Regions from separate parts of the Arthrobacter sp. TmtSoilC77 genome, predicted to be linked through region 2. Evidence: riboswitches for the same ligand, from Rfam matches in the RefSeq annotation. Region 2 holds a riboswitch; each other region holds the start of a gene.

Region 1 (5,191 bases), 3.4 Mb from region 2:
GCCCTGTTCCTGGATGGCCTTCTCCGCGAAAGCCCATCGTCCAACTGGATCGTGATCACTGACTATCTGCAATGCGGGCCCCGCTGGTACCTCACGGAGCTGCCCGTAATGATGAAGTACCCGACCGAAAAGCAGTTGGCTAAAATCCGGACTCCGGTGCTGGTGCTTCGAGGGAGCCGCGATCATGTGGCCGGGCCGGAGTGGGCGCTTAAGCTCTCCCGCGCGGTGCCCCAAGGGCGCCTCGTTGAAATCCCCGGAGTTGGACACGTCGCCCAGCACATGCGGCCGAAAGCTGTTGCGGACGCCATCATGAGCTTCGTCGCTGCCACCTCCCGCCAGAGTTAGGCACTGATGCAAGCACTCATGCACGACGGCGTAACCCGGCGTGGGTGCCCCTTGTTGGGTTTGCGACCTGGAGACTAGGCTGGCCGGGCAAGCACAAAAGTAAGTTTGCTTAGGAAGGGTGACCATGACCAGCTATGACCCTGAGGACGATCCCCGGACCTTCGGAGTTTCCGGCGACGCCGAGCCAGCCGACACGACAGGCGACACCGCTGGCGTCACTGCCGGCGACACCGACGATGTCCACACGGATCCCGACATGCGCCAGGACGAGGACGACGATCCCGCAGCTTCCGCCAACCCCGATCCCCTGGACGGCAACGTCACGGGACTCGAGCCTGGAGGCGGCGTACCTCCGGGCGAAACCCCACCGGCGGAGGGCAGCATGAGCAGCGACCAAGGACACGAAGAGTAGCTCGTCTCCAAGCCGCTATCCCGTCGCTGGCCAGCAACGCATGAGCGGGCCAGCAACGTATTAGCGGGGGCAACGTATTAGCGGCGACCCATTCCGGTTACGGCAGCCTCAGTATCTCCCCGAGGTCATAGTCAGCTGGCTCCTCCAGCTGCGAATAGGTACAGCTCTCCGGAGTCCGGTCCGGCCGCCATCGACGAAACTGGGTGGTGTGCCGGAACCGGTCGCCTTCCATGTAGTCATAGGCAACCTCGATGACGAGCTCGGGCCGAAGGGGAACAAAGGAGAAGTCCTTGCCGCCGCTCCACCGGCTTTGCGCGCCCGGCATCCGGGAACCAGTAGCGGCGGCATCTCCTTGGTCGGCCCACTGACCCCAAGGATGTTCGCTGAACTCCGTCTGGTATGGCTCAAGTTCAGCCACCAGGCTTTCGCGCTTGGCCATGGGAAAGGAAGCCACCACCCCAACGTGCTGCAGCTGGCCGGCGTCGTTATACAGCCCAAGCAGCATCGACCCGACAACCTTTCCCGTTTTATGCCAGCGGAATCCGGCTACCACGCAGTCCGCGGTCCGTTCATGCTTGGTTTTGAACATGACGCGCTTATTCGGTTGATACGTCCCCTCGAGCGGTTTGGAAAGTATGCCGTCAAGCCCGGCGCCCTCGAGCTGCACGAACCACTCCTGTGCTTGATCGAGTTCCGTCACCGCCGGTGTTACGTAAACGGGCGCCTCAGCCTTGGCCAGTGCCTTCTCCAAGGCGGCGCGACGCTCGGAAAACGGCTTGTCCATAAGGTTCTCGTCTCCCAGCGCGAGGATGTCGAATCCGATGAAGGAGGACGGGGTGCTTTCGGCCAGCATCCGCACACGGCTGTCGGCGGGATGGATGCGCTGCTGAAGACCCTCGAAATCGAGCCTGTTCCCAGTTATCAGGACGATCTCGCCGTCGATCACGCATTTGTCCGGGAGATTCTTCCGAAGGGCTTCCACCAGCTCAGGGAAATACCGTGTCATGGGACGTTCGTTTCGGCTACCCAGGATGATCTCATCGCCATCTTTGAAAACGATGGTCCTGAACCCGTCCCACTTTGGCTCAAAATGACCCACATCAGGGATCGAAGGAACAGACTTGGCAAGCATGGGCGAAATGGGCGGCATCACTGGGAGGTCCATACGACTATGTTCTACCTGCCGCCCGCGGCGGAAGCTAGTCTTGGGCCATGGATATCTTGGCCGTACTAGTGGCAGTGCTGGCAGCACCTGCCCTCATTGCGGCCCTTTGGTTCTGGGTCTTGCGCCAGAACAGCAAGGGTAAAGTCCGGCGCGGCGCCACGGGTGGGATGCTTGGTGTGGCAGACGAAATTTTCCGACCCGAGACCCATTACGCACACCAAGTCCAAAGGATCCAGTACGAGCTGCCAGCCCCGGCTCCGGCCCCGGAGCCTAAGTCCTAACGGGCCTTCGAGCCGGAAGGCGTCCCGCCCGTTACATTAATGTGACTTTGCTATGCCGCTCATGTACCGTCGAAGAGCGACCCTCATCTCCGCCGGGCCGCTTCCGGGTTGACGCCGAGCTCTGCCGCAAACCGGAATCCGCCAGACCCGCGGCAGAGACGGGGGACCCAGAGTTCCCGGGCCTGATTTTCCCTAGGCCCTTGGGGTGAAGCCGCCATGTGCGGCCGGACGGCCTCGTCCGAACCCGACAGCTAACCTCGCAGGCGTTGAGAGGCAACCACCATGTCCCCAACCATGGATCAGCCGCGCCGCGCCCAAATAGCGCGCGAGCGTACCCAGCCAACCGGACGCCGTCGGGCCCAACCCAGCGGATCCTCCACCAGCACGCCGGAAGCAGAAGCAGGTTTAGCAGACACGACGCCGGAACCCGCCACTCCTTCTATTCCCGCCTCTGCTTCCAATCCCCAAACTGCGGCACCCACTACGCGCGCGGCCGCTCGGGCGGCAGAGCGTGAACGGGCAGCCCAGGCAGCTATTTCTGCTGAGACAGTCCCCACTGAAACTGCTCCAGCAGAAACAGCACCAGCGGATTCTGCTCCAGCAGTGACAGCTCCGGCGGACCCTGCTCCCCTGGAGCCGGCAACTGCTGCGATTCCAGCTGTTCAGGCGCCCGAACCGGTCGCGTCCGAACCCGCAGCGAATCCCGAACCTGCCACCGCTGCCATCCCGATCGTTCAGCGGCCCGAACCGGTCGTGCCCGAACCCGCGGCGAATCCCGAACCTGCCACCGCTGCCATCCCAATCGTTCAGGCTAAGAGCCCCGCACAGCTCGCCGCAGCCGCGACCGCCGCCTCTGGTCTCGCAAGCCGGAAAGCCCTTCGCGCACAGGAATCCGGGAGCGGTACGGCCCGAAAGTCGGCAAGTGCTGGCGAAACCCCGGCAGGCGGCGCCCCTGCCTTCGGAGCTTCATCCTTGGGTGGGTCATCACTGGGTGGATCATCCTTCAGCCATGAACCACACGCCGTGCTCACCAAGGCCGCCTCGGTCAAAACAATGGGCCAGCGCATGGCAGTCGTCGCTGGGGCCTTGGGCTTGGTATTGACCGTTGGCACCATGAGCCAGGCCTTCGAGCTTCCCTTCTTCGGGCAGGAAACACCGGCCCAGGAAGCAAGCGACGCAAAGACGGGTAGCGACAGCAGGCAGTCAACTTCGGCTACCCCTGCACCCAGCTCGTCCTACGCCAGCGCCTCAGCGTCGTCGGCCACCAGCGAGGCCGGAAAGCCGGCAACCGTAGCAACGCAGTCGTCAGGAGAGGCACCCGACCAGGCGCCGTCGTCGTCCCTTCCGACTCCGCAAGTGTCACTCGCGGATCCTGTTTGGGTGCCTTCGGCAGTCCCGTCGGCTGTTGTTCCCGTCCCGGGCGTGACAACTCCTGTTCCAACCCAGCCGGCCCCGAGCCCGGTTCCGTCGGACACGGTCACCACCCCACCTGCCACGACGACGCCGACCCCCACCGGCACTCCGGCACCTACTCCAACACAGGCTCCGACACCAAAGCCAAAGCCGACCGGCAGTCCCAGTGCCACCACACCGTCCAGCGATTCACCCCTGGACCTGGACGGCATACTTGACGGCGCCACTGGGATCTTGAAATGAGCACGCGGCTTCCCAGGACCAGCGCGCACGTCGGATGGCATGGCCGGTACTGCAGCAGCAGCCGCACTGCCACCTTCCGCAATCGGATGGGCCGCTGGAGCTGCCAGCGGTTGCGCCGGGCCTAAGGAATCACAGCAACCGGAATCACGGCAACAAGACGAGGCGGGCACCCGGCCCTGAACTGCTCCACCCGGGTGCCTGCCTCTTTTGTTTCGTGTGTCGCTTGTTCCTGGCATCGATCGCTTCTATCCAAGCAGCCACGCAACCATAACCAACGCCCCGATGCACAGGACCGTTGTGCAGAGGATGACATCCCGGGCCATTGTCATCCCGCGTCCGTAGGGAGAAGCGAAAAGGAAGACGTTCTGTGCGGTTGGCAGTGCGGCCATGATGACGCTGGCCAAGAGGTGCTGACCCTCCAAGCCGAACACGAAGCGCCCCAGCGCCCAGACCACCACTGGCATGCCAGCCACCTTCAACGTGGTAGCAACTACGGTCTCCACGCGGCCATCGCCCTTTTGGAGAGGCGCCTTGCCAGCCAGCGACATGCCAAAAGCCAGCAGAACCATGGGGACGGCCGCGCCGGCCAGCATATCGATGGGTCTCTGAACGAGCTCCGGAGCCTCCCACCCCGTCAGGGCCATCACCACCCCCAGGCCCGAGGCGATAATCATGGGATTGGAGAAAGGCTGCAACAGCATCCGTTTCCACGAGATTCTCGTGCCGCCTGCCACGCCCAGGACGCTGAGGTAGAAGGGCGCCATGATCAGGAGTTGAACCAGAAGGACTGGAGCAACGTGCTGCGCCGTGCCCACTGCATACAACGAAACAGGAATGCCGATGTTGTTCGCGTTGGCATAGCTGCTTGCCATGGCACCAACCGCCGTTTCCGCGACCGGCCGCCGGAAGAACAGGAAGCTCAGCAAACAATAGAGAAGGCCTATGACGGTTGCCGACAGGAGCGCAAGAGGGGCGTCGACGCCGAGGGCGGCACGAATGTCGCTTCCACCTACCACCGTGAACAGCAGTGCAGGATTGGTGATGTAGAAAGCCGTCCGGGTCAGTGCGCTTTGTACATCCTGGGCCAGCACTTTGTAGCGGGCGGCGAAGTAACCCACCGCGATGACCGAGGCGACGATGAGGATCCCGGACACAACGCCGCCCACAGTGCTCCTAAGAATTGGTCAGAAACCGTTTTCTCAGCGTAAGCGACGCCTGGAGGACTGTCCAATTCCGGCCGTTCCGCAGCACACGTTCTACAACACTCGGCGGCCCAAAAGACTCCGCGGCCCGAAACACTTGGCGGCCCGAAACCCCGGATATTCGCTAGAT
Region 2 (5,191 bases):
GCTTGGCAACCTGGCGGGCCAGGTCAAGGGCGGCGCTCATGGCGGTGTCGTCCGCCGCCTGGCCGATCCCCCTGGCCATACCAGCAGCGTAACCGGCGATGAACGTAGTCAGGGGCGCGGCAGGCCGCACCACGGAGTGGGCGGCAACTCCTGCCACTGCGAGGACTTCATTGATATCCACTTCAACGCCCTCAAGCTCAAAGGCCTGCAACAGTGTGCGGCACCAGTCCTCGAGCGTCTCTTCCTGGCTCTTCATGTCCGCCTCCTGCTCGTTGTGTATGCCCAGGGCCGCAGCGTCCTCCCATGTGTCCACATCATCGGTAGACCCATCGGGAACAGTAACGGCCAGCAGGTTCAGCCTAGCAAGCAGCCGGAACACTGAAGAGTTCGTTAACCCCGAAGTTGCAGAAGCTGCGGAAACTTCCCTTTCCAAAGCCCGGGTGCTGTAAACCCCCAGGAGAGGCTGTTGCCGGCCATCGGCTGAAACGGCCATGGCGCCCTCCGCTTCGGGGTGCGCACGCAGTTCTTCCCACAGGGGCGCAATGCCCCTGGCGGCGTGCGGCATGTCGCAAGCCAGGACGAGCGTCCATGGCGCTGGGTTGACTGCCTGCCGAAGAGCCGCCGCCTCATGAAGGGCCGCCAGACCGGCAGCAATCGCAGCGGCAGGGCCAGCAAAGGCCGGCTCCTCCCGGGCACTAAGAACTCCATCAGGCAGGACACCGCCGATACCAGAGGTGTCCGGACCAACCACAACCACAGCGGAGGCTCCTCGTGCGGCCTGCAGGGCATGCGAAAGGAGGCTGGCGCCGTCGAACGTCAATCCGGGCTTGGGCACGCCACCGAGGCGGGTGGCCCTGCCACCCGCCAGAATCACAGCGTTGAACTCCATCCGCCCAGAGTACCCGGACGGCGGGAGGGCAACAGAAATCGATCAGGCGGCGGATTCCGGCAACAGGAACGGGTCCCAGTCCGGCGCAGGTTTCTCGAGTTCTTTGATCTGCCACATGGTTCCTGTGGGCACGCCGGGTTTGAAACGAAGTTTCCAACCCATCTCGGCGAGCGTGTGGTCACTCTTGGCGTTGTTGCATTTCAAACACGCCGCAACCAGGTTTTCCCAGGAATCCGCGCCGCCCCTGGATTTGGGGTGGACGTGGTCTATGGTGTGGGCTGTTTTCCCGCAGTAGGCGCAGCGATGGCCGTCGCGGCGGAGTACCCCGCGGCGGCTCACGGCGGTGATCCTGTTGTACCGGGGCCGGATGTAGCGATTAAGAAGGATCACGGATGGTCGTCCGAGAATCTCCTGTGGCCCGACGACAGGCTCGTCGCCTTCGGCCACTACGCTAGCTTTTCCAGTCAGCACAAGGACCAGCGCCCGGCGGAAGGTTACTACCGCCAGCGGTTCATATCCAGCATTCAGAACGAGTGTGCGCATGCACGTACCTCTTCACGGCCGCACCCGTCAGGGGCACGAGGGCCGGCTGCCCTCTGCTTGTACGGGCTGTGGATCGACAACACAAGGGTAAGCACTTGTATGCCGTATCAACGAATTTTTCTGTCGTTTCGGCTGTGGTGTTGGCGAAAATTCATGCGCGGGACACCTTGCAGAGGACGCGCACATTCCCTGAGGCCACGGAATCGGACTTGCGCCCCCCCGGATTTGGGTGTCGGCAGCCCGCTTCTCTGGCTGCCACGAAAACCGGTGATTAAAGCAGAACACCCCGCCGACCTGAGCCTGCGGGGTGTTCCGTGAAGTAAGTGATCAGCCGTTGACGCGGATGAAAACGGGGCCGGAGCCAACGTTCACGCTGAACAGTGCCGTGGTGGATCCGTTCCATCCACCGTGGACTGCCATGCCGTTGCCGACGTAAACAGCGATGTGTGCCATTCCGCCATAGCCGCCGTTGGCGTAGTAAGCGAGATCGCCAGGCTGGGCTTCAGCTGCACTGACCGTGCGGCCGAGGGAGAGGTAGCCGGCCGGCCAGTCGTGGAAGTGAATACCGACCGCGGCCAGCGAGTTGGTCACCAGCATGGTGCAGTCCTGTGTGACGCCGAGCTGTGCGTAGGCCGCTGCAGCGATAGCTGCACCGAGGCCGCTGGATGCAGCGGGCGCCTTGGCTGCGGACGCGTCAGCGTTGACCGCCAAAGTTGCGGTGCCACCGGCAGCCGGAGCTTCCTTGGCGGTCGCCTTCTGGACGACGGGAGCCGGGGCTTCCTCAGTCTTGACCACAGGGCGCTCATAGGAGATGGCAACGCTGGAATCAGCAGCAATGGTGGCCTGGGCAACCGACTGCACGTCAAGGGTGGAAGCAGACGTAGATTCCCGCTGAACGTTGGTGTCCGCAGCATTGGCAGCAACTCCGCTGGTCAGGACAAGGCCCGACGCAGCTGCGATCACTGCTGCCTGACGGCCAACGCCACCGGCGTTGTCGCTGACAGCCTTGGCAATGACGGCAAGTGAGCTGGTCTTGGGGGCCTCAGCTCTATGCCGTGCAACCTTGTTTGCACTGGTCATGATTACTCTCTTTTCGTAGCCGCGCACGCTGGGACCGCACGCGGGTTATGGGCTGCCAGCACTTGGGGGGCATGCTGGCTTACCCCGAATGGGATTTCCTAGCGGAGGGTGTAGAACGAGGATGTGCCGGTGGAGGCCACGGAGTGCAGGAGCGTGCCCTGGCTGGGGTTCAAAGCGCTGATCATCATGCCGTTGCCGACGTAGATGCCCACGTGGGCTCCGCCGTTCTGAACGACGAGGTCGCCAGGGGCAGGGGTGCTGGTGGGGGTCATGATCGTCCAGGCATTGACGCGGGGGATGCTGATGCCGGCCTGGGCGTAAACCCACTGGGTAAATCCGGAGCAGTCCCAGCCGTTGGGGGAAGTGCCGCCCCAAACGTAGGGGTGGCCGATGCCGGTGTAGGCAATTGCTGCAAGTCCGGAGGCTGCCGCGCTTGAAGCAGCATCCTTGGCCTTGGAGGACAGGGCACCGAGGGTGCTGTTCGCTTGGTCTTCGGTCGACGTGCGCTGGGAGGCCCGCTGAACCTTGGGAGCTTCCTTGGTGACCACAACGGGGCTTTCGAAGGAAACCGTTGCGGTGGGCTCCGCGGTAACAACTGCGGTGGCGACCAACTGCTGGGTGCTGGAAGATTCCGACTTCGAAACGTCGGTGTCAGCGGCCTGGGCCGGGAGTCCAACACTGAGAACGAGCCCCGAGGCTGCGGCCAGAACGGCGGCTTGGCGGCCTACGGTGCCTGCATTGGTTGAGACAGCCTTGGAAAGGGTGTTCAACGGGTTCGTGCGAACCAATTCGGCGCGATGGCGCGCAGGGGTAGTGCGTGATGACACGAAGGTAGCCTCTCCCAATGCCTGCGAGGTGAGCTGTCGGATTCGGATGGGAGTCATCCGGCCGCGCGGCTTCAAGGAAGCTTCTGCGACTTAACCCCAAGGTCTTCTGACTCGAAGACCAAAATTGGTTCCCCCGCCCCTGCCAGACGATTTTTGCGAACGGACCTCGAGTGGTGGCAGAGCTAGGCAATCCACTCAAGTGCACCGGCCCCCTAAAAAGCCGATGCGCTTTAGACGGTACAACAGATGTTCGTGAATGTCACATTCAGGTCACGGGGCGTGTCATGGATGCGAGAGACAACCATCAAATTGCTCAGAGCCAGCCCATGGGATCTACGACTTCGCCGTTTACCTGGACCTCGAAGTGGAGGTGGCAGCCGGTAGATGCTCCTGTGGTGCCACTCAGCGCGACGGTATCGCCGCGGCTGACAGTCTGCCCCACCTTGACGTTGAAGGACGACAGGTGGTTGTACGTGGTCTCAAGGCCGTTGCCGTGATCAATCACAACGCGATTGCCTCCGCCGTACTCATGCCACCCGGCGAACGTGACCTTGCCTGCAGCGGCGGCGTGGACGGCGGTTCCGCACTGGGCCACGAAGTCCTGGCCACGGTGGAAGTCACCGGTGCCGCCGGTAAGGGGGCTGACGCGGTAGCCAAACGGCGATGCCGTGACCAGCTTGTCCAGAGGACTTCCCAAGGTGCCAAGTGAGGAAGCACGCTGAATGCTCCCCGCTGACTGGGCGCTCAACAGCTGCTTGAGCTTGCCGTCCGGGTCAGCGGCGGTGGCCACTGCGGCACGACTGAAATCGATTTTGGCAGAGGCTGCTGCAGAAACTTCGGGCTGGCTGCCACCGGGCACGGAGAGCGCCGCCTCGGTCTGGCCCGATTCCGACGTGGCCATGACGGGGCTTGTGGCAGGCAGACCTACAGTCAGGGCAAGTCCGGTGGCTGCAAGCGCGACACCGGCCTTCTGCCCTACACCACTGGCTGACGCGAAGTCGGCTACCTGGCGCAACGGGCTCTTACGGCGGCGCACCTGACGCGGGGTGTCGCGTGGCCGGATCTCCATTGCGGCGCGGGCTGGCCGCAGCTCAGCAGTGGGGCCGGACGCACGGCGACGGCCCCTGACGTTCTGCGATGTCAAACTCTGTTCCTCTCTGGAAAGCCTGCGAAGTTAGCTGTCGGATTCGGGTCAGAGAGTTCAAAGACCCGGTCCGCACGAAGCGCAAACGGCACACAGGTATCCCCGGAAGGACTTGCGTTAGTAGGCACTTCTGCTGCGGACTTCACCCCAAGGCTGCTTCTTTAGGCAGCCGCTTGTGGTTCCCCCGCCTCTGCCAGTAGTTGATGACACACCTGATCTGCTGGCAGAGCTCGGCTCCAGATCAGGTAACGCTTTGGTATCGGCGCTAGTAGATAACTATAGGTGATTAAAGCCCGCAGTAATAAATTCGTTATCTTTCCAAAACGACCGTGTTGCGGGTGCTCCATATCATCAGTCGCGGAAAGCCGCAGGTCATACGCGCGCCAACCACCACAAAGTGAGATCCGACACTCCCGTGGTCAGGGCAAGTCAGAGTCAGCTGACGGCGACGAAGACGTGCGCAGCGACCTCGGGAGGCAGCTCCAGTGCTCCTTCAATGCCCGGAACGCGGACGGAGATGTACTCCCCCACCCGTTCCAAGGAGACGGTTGCGCCAGGACGAATTCCGCCTTCATCGAGCTGGGTGAGGAGCTCGGGCTCAACCTGGATGGGTTCAGCAAGCCGGCTGACCACTACACGCGAATCGGCAGCGTACCCGTCCATCGCATGCAGCAGGTTCACGTCCAGGCGGGAAAGAGGCTGGTTGGC
Region 3 (5,191 bases), 690 kb from region 2:
TGCGGGAAGGACGTCTACGGAAGGGTTGGTGCTGGTGTTTGGAGCCATGCTTTAAGCACACCCCACCAGCGGGCCAAAAAACAGCTACAGCGCGCTGCAGTGTCCGGGATGCCGGACATCGCTACTTGACGCCCAACAACTCCTCCACAGTTCCAATGCCAAAGAACAGCAGGAACGCAGCCGCCACTGCCCACATCAGGGGGTGGACTTCACGGGCACGGCCCTGGAAAGTGCGGATCAGGACGTAGGAGATGAAGCCGGCGCCCAGGCCGTTGGCAATCGAGTACGTGAATGGCATCAGGGCGATAGTCAGGAAGGCGGGAATGCCAACGCCCCAGTCCTGCCAGTCGATCTTCCCAACCTGGGACACCATCATGAAGCCCACCACCACAAGCGCAGGAGCCACGGCTTCGAACGGGACCAGGTTGATGAGCGGCGTGAAGAACATGGCCACCAGGAAGAGCAGGCCCGTGACAATGGAGGCGAGACCGGTGCGGGCGCCCTCGCCAATGCCCGCGCCCGATTCAACGAAGATCTGGTTGGACGAAACGGAGGCACCGCCGCCGACGATTGCGCCCAGGGCATCAACCTGCAGGACGCGGTCCACATTGGGAATGTTGCCGTGTTCGTCCACGGTTCCTGCCTCGTTGGCCAGGCCCACCATAGTGCCCATGGCGTCGAAGAAGATGCTAAGGAGGATCACGAACGCCAACAGCGCAGCAGCCACAAAACCGAGGTGTTCGAAGGCTCCGAAGGGGTTGGCTTTGCCGATCAGGGAGAGGTCAGGGGCGCCCCATTCGGAAAGCGTCGGTGCCACAAGTGACCAGCCACGGGGGTTGACGTTCTTACCGTCGAAGCTGGGACCAATGTGAAGCGTGAATTCGAGGATGGCGGCCAGAGCGGTGGACACCACGATGCCGATCAGGATTGCCCCGCGGACCTTTCGCACCACCAACGCAATGGTCAGGACCAGGCCGACAGCGAACACCAACGTCGGCCAGCCCATCAGCTTGCCATCCACGCCAAGGCCCAGCGGGACCGTGGTGCCGGCGGCATCCGGGATGCGTCGGACAAAACCAGCGTTGACCAGCCCGATCAAGGCGATGAACAGGCCAATGCCCACCACGATTGCCGTCTTGAGCGCTTCCGGGACGGCCCTGAAAACGGCGGTGCGGAATCCGGTGAGTACCAGGATGAGCATGGTGACACCCGAAAGCACCACCAGCCCCATCATGTCCGGCCAGGTCAGTTCCGGGTGGGAGGCAACCGTCACGGCGACGAATGCGTTCACTCCCAGGCCCGTTGCCACCGCGAAGGGGTGCTTCGCCCAGGCGCCCATGAGGATCGTGAGGATGCCCGCAACGAAGGCAGTGGTTGCCGCTACGGCCGTGAAGCCGAGCGATGCTCCGCTCGAGTCTGCCCCGGAGAGGATCAGCGGGTTCAGCACCACGATGTAGCTCATGGCGAAGAAGGTCGCGAAGCCGCCGCGGATTTCCCGCGAGTATGTGGACCCGCGCTCGGAGATCTTGAAGTAGCGGTCGATTGCAGAACCTTGTTTAAGCATGAAGGTCTCCGGGGATCGGGGGAGTTTGCTCTCAAATCCTATGCCCGCCAATGTGGGGTACTGGAACGATTCGCCTAGTCTGTAAGGAAGCCAACACTAGGAGAAACCGCCCCATGCGTACCATCCGCCCGCTTCTGGCCGCCGTCGTAGCCGCTCTTGCTTTCGCTTCCGCGTTGCTGCTTGGAGCTGCTCCGGCCTCCGCGCACGACGTCGCCGAATCAACAACTCCGGCCAACGGTGCCAGGGTGGCTGAAGCGCCGGCGTCGGTATCCATCACGTTCAACAACCAGCCACTGGCCATCGGTTCCGGGGTGACCGTCACCGCCGGGGGCGAAAACTGGGCAGATGGCGCAGTGGAAATCATCGACAACATGGCTGTCCAGAAGCTGCGTCAGGGCGCTCCAGCCGGCGAATACACCGTGGTGTGGCGTGTGGTCAGTTCAGACTCCCACCCGATCGAGGGAACCTTCAAGTTCACAGTTTCCGGGACAAGCACGACGACGGCGAGCGGCTCGGCAGGTGCCTCCGCCCCGGCTTCGGCGGCTGTTCCGACGGCGGGCACAGCGGCCCCCGGTACGGAAAATACTGAGCCGGCTCCGGCAGCTTCCCAGCCCTTCCCCTGGAGCATCGTTGGCCTCGCTGTGGTGGCGATCGGTCTGGTGATCTTCCTCGCTGTTACAGCCCGGAAGAAGCTGGCGGCCCCCAACGACCCGGATGGCGAAAATTCCCCGGAATAGCGGGGTTTTCTACATACTTGCGAAGATCTCGAAACGGTTACTGCGACACGCCAAAAACGAACTGCTCGTTACGTAAATGTGACTTTGGGGTGATCTTCCCGTACGGTTGTACCTGTGCCTGTTCCACGTAACAGGCATTCCGGTCTGATTGCCTAGCTCTGCCGCAGTCCGGAATCCGTTCGCAGACAAACCTACGGCAGAGACGGGGAACCCATTTTGGCCCACTTTCAGAGCGCGCCTTGGGGTGAAGTCACGAAGCTTCCGCTGCACAGCGGGGGATAGTGGCCGGGTGACTCCCATCCGAATCCGACAGCTAACCTCGCAGGCATCGGGAGAGGCTCTTTCATGTCTTCACGCATTCTTCGCGGCCGTCGTAAGGCGGACAGCGTACGTCCTAATCCGTTCATCTCCATCTCCAAGGCTGTTGCCAGCAACGCATCCGGCGCAGGTCGCCAAGCCGCTGTCATCGCAGCAGCTTCAGGCCTGGTCCTGACGGGCTCCATCGCTGCCCACGCAGCAGAGACCCCTGTTCAGCGCGACTCCAGCCCCGCTACTGTCGCCGAAACCGTCACCGAGGGTCCCACCAAGGTTGTTACGGCCGCATCGACGGCCACCATCAACTTCGAGCGCCCCGCGGTTGCTTCCGTAGCGGCTCCCGTCATTGAAAAGCCGGCTCCTGTTGCTCCGGCTCCGGCGGCCAAGAAGGCGCCCGCAACGGCTACCGTCCAGGCCGCTGCAACCACTACGGCTACCGCCCCTGTGGCATCCGCGCCTGCTGCAGCTCCGGCTGTTGGTGGCATCAACGCTGCCATGGTCGCCTCGGCTTACGCCCAGATCGGCATCATGCAGGATTGCACCGCGATGGTGGAGCGGGCCCTCGGCTCTGCCGGCATCCCGGTTGGCGACCTCGCACCCATGCAGTTCCTGAACTACGGCAAAGTTGTCAGCGACCCCCAGCCCGGTGACATGATCGTCCAGTCCGGCCACGTAGCCATCTACATCGGCAACGGCCAGGCTATCAGCGGTGGCATCAACGGCAACCAGACGGGCATCCACCCGATCAGCTGGCTCACCGCAACCGGCCCCATCACGTACGTACGCGCTGGCGCCTAAGCTTCACGCTCCAACTCAAAGGCCGGTGCTTTCGAGGACAAATGTCTTCGGAGGCGCCGGCCTTTTGGGTTAATTTTTGTTCTTTTTAGGAACATTCTTTGGTTGGCTCGATCGTTTCAAGGCCAGGGTTCTCTGCCAGGTATCTACGCGCAGGGTTCCAGGTAAAGGCTCCAGGCAGGTTTCTACGCGAGGGCGATGCCCGGCCCGGCGGGGAGGGCCACCTTGGATGAGATCGCTTGCCCCACTGCCTTGGCTTGCCGTAGTACTTCCTTGGGCGTGGGTGTAATAAGTTCCCCAACGCCCACCAAGTGCATCCCGACTGCACGCATGGCTGCCACGAAGTTCTGGCCTATGGCGATTCCCAGATCGGCAAGCATTCGGCGCAGCTGGCTCTGGGCGCAGCGCGTCACCACGATGTGGTCTGCCAGGAGAACCCCGCTGGCTGTATGCACGGCCCATTGACGTGGGGTGGATTCAAGGGGGCCATAGACGCTCATCCCAGCCCTCAGACTGCCCGTGGTCAGGCTGGCGACAGGTCCGTATCCAAGCTGCAACGACGAGTCGCCACCCAGGAAGTCCAGCCGGACAGCGCGTGTGGTGGTGCGGACATCCAAGTGATGGCTGGCGGCGTAGTTGCGCAAATGGCGCAGGATCTCGTTGCGCTCCTGCATTGCCGCGGGGTCTGCTGCGTCGCAGCGCTGGAGCATTCCCGTGTGGACCGCTGGTCCGGTGGTCGATAAAGAACCAAAGCCATCCAGCACGATGGAACCGACGCCGTAGCGGCTGAGCTCGCTGGCAACAGCCAGGCCGGAGAGGCCGGTGCCGATCACCACGGTGGTAGTCCGTTCCGTGACGGAATCAGGAGTGAGTGACACTGCTTGGGTTCCTCCTTGACGTGTGTGCCTTCGGCAGCGCGCTGGATCGCGTCCGAGTTCCCCAAGCGGCCGCAAATAAATGGCCGGGTTGTGTCCTGGGACACCTTTGCCGGCCATTCGGTGACTCGAACACTACCGAACTTTTTCTGCCATGGATAGCCTCGGCGACAGCGTGTTTTGGATGTTCATCCGCAGCGCAACCCGGCGCGTGGTGAGCGTGCCGGAAACCGAGCCCGGACCGTTATCCACATAGCCCAAAGTCGCCTTGATTCGGCATTGCCAACCGAGAATAGTGGGCATTGGAAGGAGAACCCCGAGGGTTTCTTCGGCCCCGGCTATTGGTTGCGCGCCAGCAAGGGATCACCGGTAGGGAGAACCTCTGGCAGAATGGCCGGAACATCAAGCAGTAGGTGGAGAGGCGGGCCCCATGGACCAGCACGGCAGACACATTGAAGAACCACGGGACGGCGGGGACCAGGCTGTGGCGCCTGGTGGAATCGTCGTCGGAGTGGACGGTTCCGAGCATGGTCAATGCGCCCTTGTATGGGCTGCGCGTGAGGCGGAACGGCGCCAACTTCCCCTGCATATAGTCACGGCTTATTCGGTGCCCATCTTCGCAGCGTCCGGCCTCGACGGCGGATACGCTACCGTGGACGATTCCGTGATCCGCGAGGGCGCGGAAGCAATCGTCAAGCAAGCCATGGATAAGGTCTCAAGCTACAACATTGACGTCGATGCGTCAGTGGAGAATGGTGATGCTGCGGGTGTCCTCCTTGACCTCTCTGCGAACGCTGCACTCCTCGTGTTTGGCAGCCGTGGCCGTGGTGGCTTTGTCGGGCGTCTCCTGGGCTCGGTCAGCAGCGCCTTGCCGGCCCACGCAAAATGCCCCACCGTAACGGTCC
Region 4 (5,191 bases), 230 kb from region 2:
TCACGGCAACGCAGTTTGAGCTTCTTCGTTATCTCATGGAGAACCCCAAGCGGGTGGTCAGCAAGGCACAGATCCTTGACCGCGTCTGGGACTATGACTTCGGCGGGCAGGCCAACATCGTGGAACTGTACATTTCCTACCTGCGCAAGAAAATCGAAGCCAACCACCCGCCAATGATCCACACCATCCGTGGCGCTGGCTACGTCATCAAGCCTGCGGACTGAATCTTGTCCACCTCTTCCGGAGTAGCCCGTAAGACCCAGCGGAACTGGCTCAATCCCTCCACCTGGCATCTGCGCACGCGGTTGGTCCTGGTGGCGATGGCATTGCTGGTGGCGATTTGCGGTGCAGTTGGAGTGGTTAGTTACGCCTCCATGGACATGTACTTCAACAAACAGCTCGACAAGCAGTTGGAGCAGGCGTCAGGCCGCGCGAATGACTTCGGCAGACCGCCGTCGAACTTTCCCTCCAGCGGTCGGCCGGATCCCCTTGAGGCCCGTGGCCAAGGCGCCGGGACACTTAACGCGAGGATCGATGGTTCCACGGTCATCAACTCGGGCTTCCTCAACGCAAACGGTCGCCGCGTCGCACTCTCGGCAGAAGACAAGCAGATCCTGCTCTCGCTCCCCCGCGACAACCGGCCCGTAGACCGTTCATTGTCCAACGGCGACTATCGGCTGGTGGCAGTTGAGACCAATTACGGCGATGTGATTGCGACAGGCCTGCCGTTGGCTGACAAGCAAAATGCCGAGGCCTCGCTGGTATGGACCATGGTGTTTGTTTCACTTGGCGGCCTGGTGCTGATCGGCCTCGCCGGCACCGTGATCATCCGCCGGACCATGCGGCCACTGGAGCAACTCTCGGAGGTTGCAACGAAAGTATCGCGCCTTCCCCTCGACGCCGGTGAGGTGGCACTCGCGGTGCGCGTACCGCCGTCGGCCGCTCATCCTGGAACTGAAGTGGGCAGCGTGGGCCACGCTTTGAACCAAATGCTCAACAACGTTTCCAGGGCCCTGGAAGCCCGTCAGGAGAGCGAAACCAAGGTCCGGCAGTTCGTTGCCGATGCCTCCCACGAACTTCGGACACCGCTGACCGCCATCCGTGGATACACCGAGCTGCTTCGTATGACGGAGAACTTCACGGAGGACGGCAGGAAGTCGCTGGCGCGGGTCCAGAGCCAGTCGGAACGGATGACCACGCTTGTGGAGGACCTGTTGTTGTTGGCGCGTCTGGACGAAGGCCAGCCGTTGAAGGTCACGGATGTGGACCTGACGCAGCTGGTGATCGAGACAGTCAGCGACGAAAAGGTGATGGCACCGGACCACATCTGGAAGCTCCAACTCCCTGACGAGCCCATTACGGTGCGCGGGGACGCAACCCAGCTGCATCAGGTGCTGGCCAATCTGCTGTCCAACGCCCGCAAGCACACCGATCCCGGTACCACGGTGGTCACAGGCGTCATGCTTTCCGCCGACGGTAGCGCGGTGGTCACGGTCACGGACAACGGGCCTGGTATTCCGGCTGCTTTCCAGGGGCGTATCTTCTCGCGTTTTGCCCGGGCTGACGCGGCGAGATCGGGGTCGGAAGGGACCTCAGGATTGGGCTTGTCAATCGTCGAATCCATCGTCCAGGCGCATGGCGGCAGTGTGGAAGTAACGTCCCAGCCGGGACGCACGGAGTTCACTCTCCGACTCCCCGCAGCTTTGAACGAACGCATATAACGAATCGGGCAACATGACTCGCCGTGAGCGTGATCTCTGTTACCCAAATGTGACTTAAGCCGAAACCTCCTGTACCTTCGAAAGGGTGGGTCGCCCCTAACTGGCCCACACCCGGGATGCGCCGAGCTCTGCCACTTCCCGGAGTTCCGTTCTCATTCGAGGCAGAGACGGGGGACCCAGAGTCTCCGGGCACAGTACTTTCCTTGCCCTTGGGGTGAAGCCGCAGCTACGCGCGCGGCCGGATGACCTCATCCGAACCCGACAGCTAACTCCGCAGGCGCTGAGAGGTAATCACACATGTCTGAATTCAACGATCAGACGCGCCCTTCCGCGCGTCACCGTGACGAACACAACGCTCCCCTGACGAAGTCGCAAAGCGTTCTGAAGAACGCTGCACGCCGCGGCAAGACCGGGCAACGAATGTCTGTTGTTGCAGGAGTCGTTGCCGCAGCATTGGGCGTCGCATCGCTTGGCCAGGCCGCAAACGCCGCATTCAATCTCCCCGAAACGAGCCGGGCGTCCGAGACGCAGGCTACCGCCCAGGCCAGCAACAAAACAGCTGAAATCTCGGCGTCCCTGGATGCTGCTGCCAAGAAGGGCGCTGCAGACAGGGCCGCTGCAGACCAGGCAGCTGCCGCACAAGCCGCTGCCGAAAAGGCTGCGGCCGAGAAAGCTGCCGCCGACCAGGCAGCTGCCGCACAGGCCGCCGCCGAAAAGGCTGCCGCTGATGCAGCCGCCAAGCAGGCTGCCGATGCCGCCGCTGCTGCAGCCGCAGCCGCAGCCGCCACTCCCAAGGCCGTGGACGATCCCGCCGCTGCCAAGGCATACGCCGCCAGCATCCTCGCCAACTACGGCTGGGGTCCGGGCGAAATGACTGCCCTGAACACACTGTGGGAGAAGGAATCCAACTGGCGGACCACCGCGACCAACACCTCCAGTGGTGCCTACGGAATCGTGCAGTCATTGCCCGCTTCGAAGATGGCAACCGCAGGCGATGACTGGCTGACCAACTACCAGACCCAGATCAAGTGGGGCCTGAACTACATCAAGGAACGCTACGGTTCCCCCTCGGCGGCCCTTGCCTTCCACTTGGCCAACAACTGGTACTAAGCCAACTCGATAAGCAGGCTTGAGCCCACCCCAGCGGGCTCAAACCATGCAGGGCCCGATTGCCGCCCCGCTTTCCGCCGTTCGCAGCAGTGATCTACTGATGCGCCCGGGCGGGAGGCGGGGCGGTTTTCGCCGCACCAAGGCCGAAGCCTGGTTCTTTGACGCCGGAGCCGGGTGATCACAGAGCGAGCGTTCTGGTCCACACATCAGCGACCTCCCGTCATTCTGGTCGACCCCCGGTTCAAGGACGGATGGCTGATTCGAGATGGCAGCCACAGGAGGCTGCCAGCGACGGAACACTTTCAATTCCCAAGGGCGCATCATCAGCGATGCTTCAGTGGCATAGTTGCCAAGCACCTGGTCCGCAGAAGCCCAGGAAGCGTCATCGATGTCCGCTTCTACTTCGCGATCTGAGAAGTTGCCGAGGACAAGCATCTCCACTCCGTCCAGGGAACGCACAAAAGCATAGACATTCCGGTCGAAGGGCAAGAGCATCCTGAAGTCGCCGTGCGAGATCACAATATCGGAGTGGCGCAACCCGATTAGTTGCCTGTAGAACGTGAATACAGATTCCGGATCATCGATTTGTGCCTCGGCGTTGATGGAACTGGAATTGGGATTCACCCCTATCCATGGCGTGCCATTGGAGAAACCAGCCCCGGGAGTCGAATCCCAGTGAAACGGTGTGCGGGCATTGTCGCGGTTAAGAGGACGCACCGCCTTCAGGATTTCTGCCTCAGATTGTCCACCGTGCCCGCTAGCTTCCCGGTGACTTCAATGTCCCTGTGCTCGCTGATCGCGTCAAAAACCATATTGGTCATACCCAGTTCCTCACCCTGGTAAACGTAGGGAGTGCCCCGGTGGAGGTGCAGGACCCCTGCGAGCATCTTGGCCGACTGGACGCGGTATTCGCTGTCGTCACCAAAGCGGGACACGGCGCGAGCTGAGTCATGGTTACCCCAAAAAAGGCTGTTCCAGCCTCGCTCCGCCATCCCCTCCTGCCAACGCCCCAAGCAGGCCTTCAGCTCTTCAAGCCGCAACTCCCCGGGCAGCCATTTGTTGCCGCGCGACATGTCCAACATCATGTGGTCGAACTGGAAAATCATGTTCAACCCTGGGCCACCGTGCTCCGTGAACCTCACCGCGTCTTCCACAGGCACTCCCGGCATCTCACCAACCGTGAGTATTTGGTCGTTACGGTGTTCAAAGACATTCCTATGGAACTCCTGCAGAAATTCATGCAGCCTCGGTCCGTTGACATAGTAGGGTCTTCCGTCCGCGTAGGGCTTGTTCGGTTCAGTTACTCCATCAGGCAAGGTGGGCACCTTGGAAATGAAATTGATGACGTCCATTCTGAACCCGTCCACGCCGCGGTCGAGCCACCAATTCATCATTTGATGAATCGCCGCACGAACTTCCGGATTTTCCCAATTGAGGTCAGGCTGTTTTCGCGAAAAAACATGTAGATAATACTGATCCGTGGATTCATCAAATTCCCAGGCCGACCCGGAAAATGCTGAGCCCCAGTTGTTGGGTTCCGCACCCGGATGCGCTGGTGGCGCAGCCTCGGATGACCGCCACCAATACCAGTCGCGTTTGGGGTTGTCCCTGCTGGAACGGGATTCCACGAACCAAGGATGTTCGTCCGATGTGTGGTTGACCACCAGGTCCATGATGAGCTTCATACCGCGGTCATGCAGGCCATTAATCAGTGCGTCGAGATCCCGAAGGGAGCCGAAAAGGGGATCGATGTCCTGGTAGTTACTGATGTCATAGCCGTTGTCATCCTGCGGGGACACATAGACGGGACATAGCCAGAGGACGTCAACACCTAGCATGTGAAGATAATCAAGTTTCCCGATGATGCCTTGCAAGTCGCCTACGCCATCCCCGTTCGAATCACAAAAACTTCGCACGTAGATCTGATAAACCACCGCCTTCTTATACCAGTCTTGGTCGGAAGGAGAGGTTTCCATGGCCTGGTCATGCCCGATGGGTGACGCCTGCTTCTCTGACATCGGTGTGGATTCTGAGAACATTGAAATACCCTAAGCCAAAATCTCGGATTACCGAGAGCCTTGACTTACTTCAACTGAACCGGTTTACTTACAAACAACTGAACCGGTCAAGTGACGCCGGTCACCTAATGAAGAATCGAGACGCAATGGCCGTAACCATCAACGATGTCGCGAGTGCAGCCGGTGTCAGCAAGGGCGCTGTCTCCTACGCGTTGAACGGCCAACCGGGCGTCAGTGAAGGCACCCGGGCACGGATTCTCCAAGTTGCCAGGGAGCTGGGATGGAAGCCCAGCATCCGGGCCAAAGGGTTGTCCTCGTCCAAGGCCTATGCGTTGGGCCTTG

Evidence for each region. A riboswitch is a leader RNA that binds a small molecule or an ion and turns the genes downstream of it on or off. The one in region 2 is predicted to bind cyclic di-AMP.
Region 1: another riboswitch for cyclic di-AMP. It lies ahead of AC6I99_RS20620 (hypothetical protein); the one in region 2 lies ahead of AC6I99_RS05155 (C40 family peptidase).
Region 3: another riboswitch for cyclic di-AMP. It lies ahead of AC6I99_RS01945 (NlpC/P60 family protein); the one in region 2 lies ahead of AC6I99_RS05155 (C40 family peptidase).
Region 4: another riboswitch for cyclic di-AMP. It lies ahead of AC6I99_RS04155 (aggregation-promoting factor C-terminal-like domain-containing protein); the one in region 2 lies ahead of AC6I99_RS05155 (C40 family peptidase).

Annotation. Positions count from the first base shown of each region.
Region 1 covers NZ_AP046050.1:4,461,035-4,466,225, forward strand. Annotated here, with positions in the region: gene AC6I99_RS20600 (alpha/beta fold hydrolase) at 1-345, shown strand, start outside; gene AC6I99_RS20605 (DUF6480 family protein) at 470-757, shown strand; gene AC6I99_RS20610 (ATP-dependent DNA ligase) at 855-1,922, opposite strand; gene AC6I99_RS20615 (hypothetical protein) at 1,970-2,203, shown strand; cyclic di-AMP (ydaO/yuaA leader) riboswitch at 2,333-2,483, shown strand; gene AC6I99_RS20620 (hypothetical protein) at 2,486-3,859, shown strand; gene AC6I99_RS20625 (AEC family transporter) at 4,105-5,025, opposite strand; gene AC6I99_RS20630 (PucR family transcriptional regulator) at 5,186-5,191, opposite strand, start outside.
Region 2 covers NZ_AP046050.1:1,090,868-1,096,058, reverse strand. Annotated here, with positions in the region: gene AC6I99_RS05170 (NTP transferase domain-containing protein) at 1-889, opposite strand, end outside; gene AC6I99_RS05165 (HNH endonuclease) at 932-1,432, opposite strand; gene AC6I99_RS05160 (NlpC/P60 family protein) at 1,760-2,512, opposite strand; gene AC6I99_RS05155 (C40 family peptidase) at 2,611-3,339, opposite strand; cyclic di-AMP (ydaO/yuaA leader) riboswitch at 3,344-3,507, opposite strand; gene AC6I99_RS05150 (M23 family metallopeptidase) at 3,653-4,483, opposite strand; cyclic di-AMP (ydaO/yuaA leader) riboswitch at 4,490-4,719, opposite strand; gene AC6I99_RS05145 (iron-dependent transcriptional repressor DtxR) at 4,919-5,191, opposite strand, start outside.
Region 3 covers NZ_AP046050.1:396,140-401,330, forward strand. Annotated here, with positions in the region: gene hutG (formimidoylglutamase) at 1-48, opposite strand, end outside; gene AC6I99_RS01935 (NCS2 family permease) at 122-1,564, opposite strand; gene AC6I99_RS01940 (copper resistance CopC family protein) at 1,678-2,301, shown strand; cyclic di-AMP (ydaO/yuaA leader) riboswitch at 2,475-2,643, shown strand; gene AC6I99_RS01945 (NlpC/P60 family protein) at 2,647-3,414, shown strand; gene AC6I99_RS01950 (NAD(P)/FAD-dependent oxidoreductase) at 3,597-4,289, opposite strand; gene AC6I99_RS01955 (universal stress protein) at 4,717-5,191, shown strand, end outside.
Region 4 covers NZ_AP046050.1:862,083-867,273, reverse strand. Annotated here, with positions in the region: gene AC6I99_RS04165 (response regulator transcription factor) at 1-224, shown strand, start outside; gene AC6I99_RS04160 (sensor histidine kinase) at 228-1,721, shown strand; cyclic di-AMP (ydaO/yuaA leader) riboswitch at 1,856-2,013, shown strand; gene AC6I99_RS04155 (aggregation-promoting factor C-terminal-like domain-containing protein) at 2,019-2,831, shown strand; gene AC6I99_RS04150 (alpha-amylase family glycosyl hydrolase) at 2,871-3,548, opposite strand; gene AC6I99_RS04145 (alpha-glucosidase) at 3,554-4,870, opposite strand; gene AC6I99_RS04140 (LacI family DNA-binding transcriptional regulator) at 4,996-5,191, shown strand, end outside.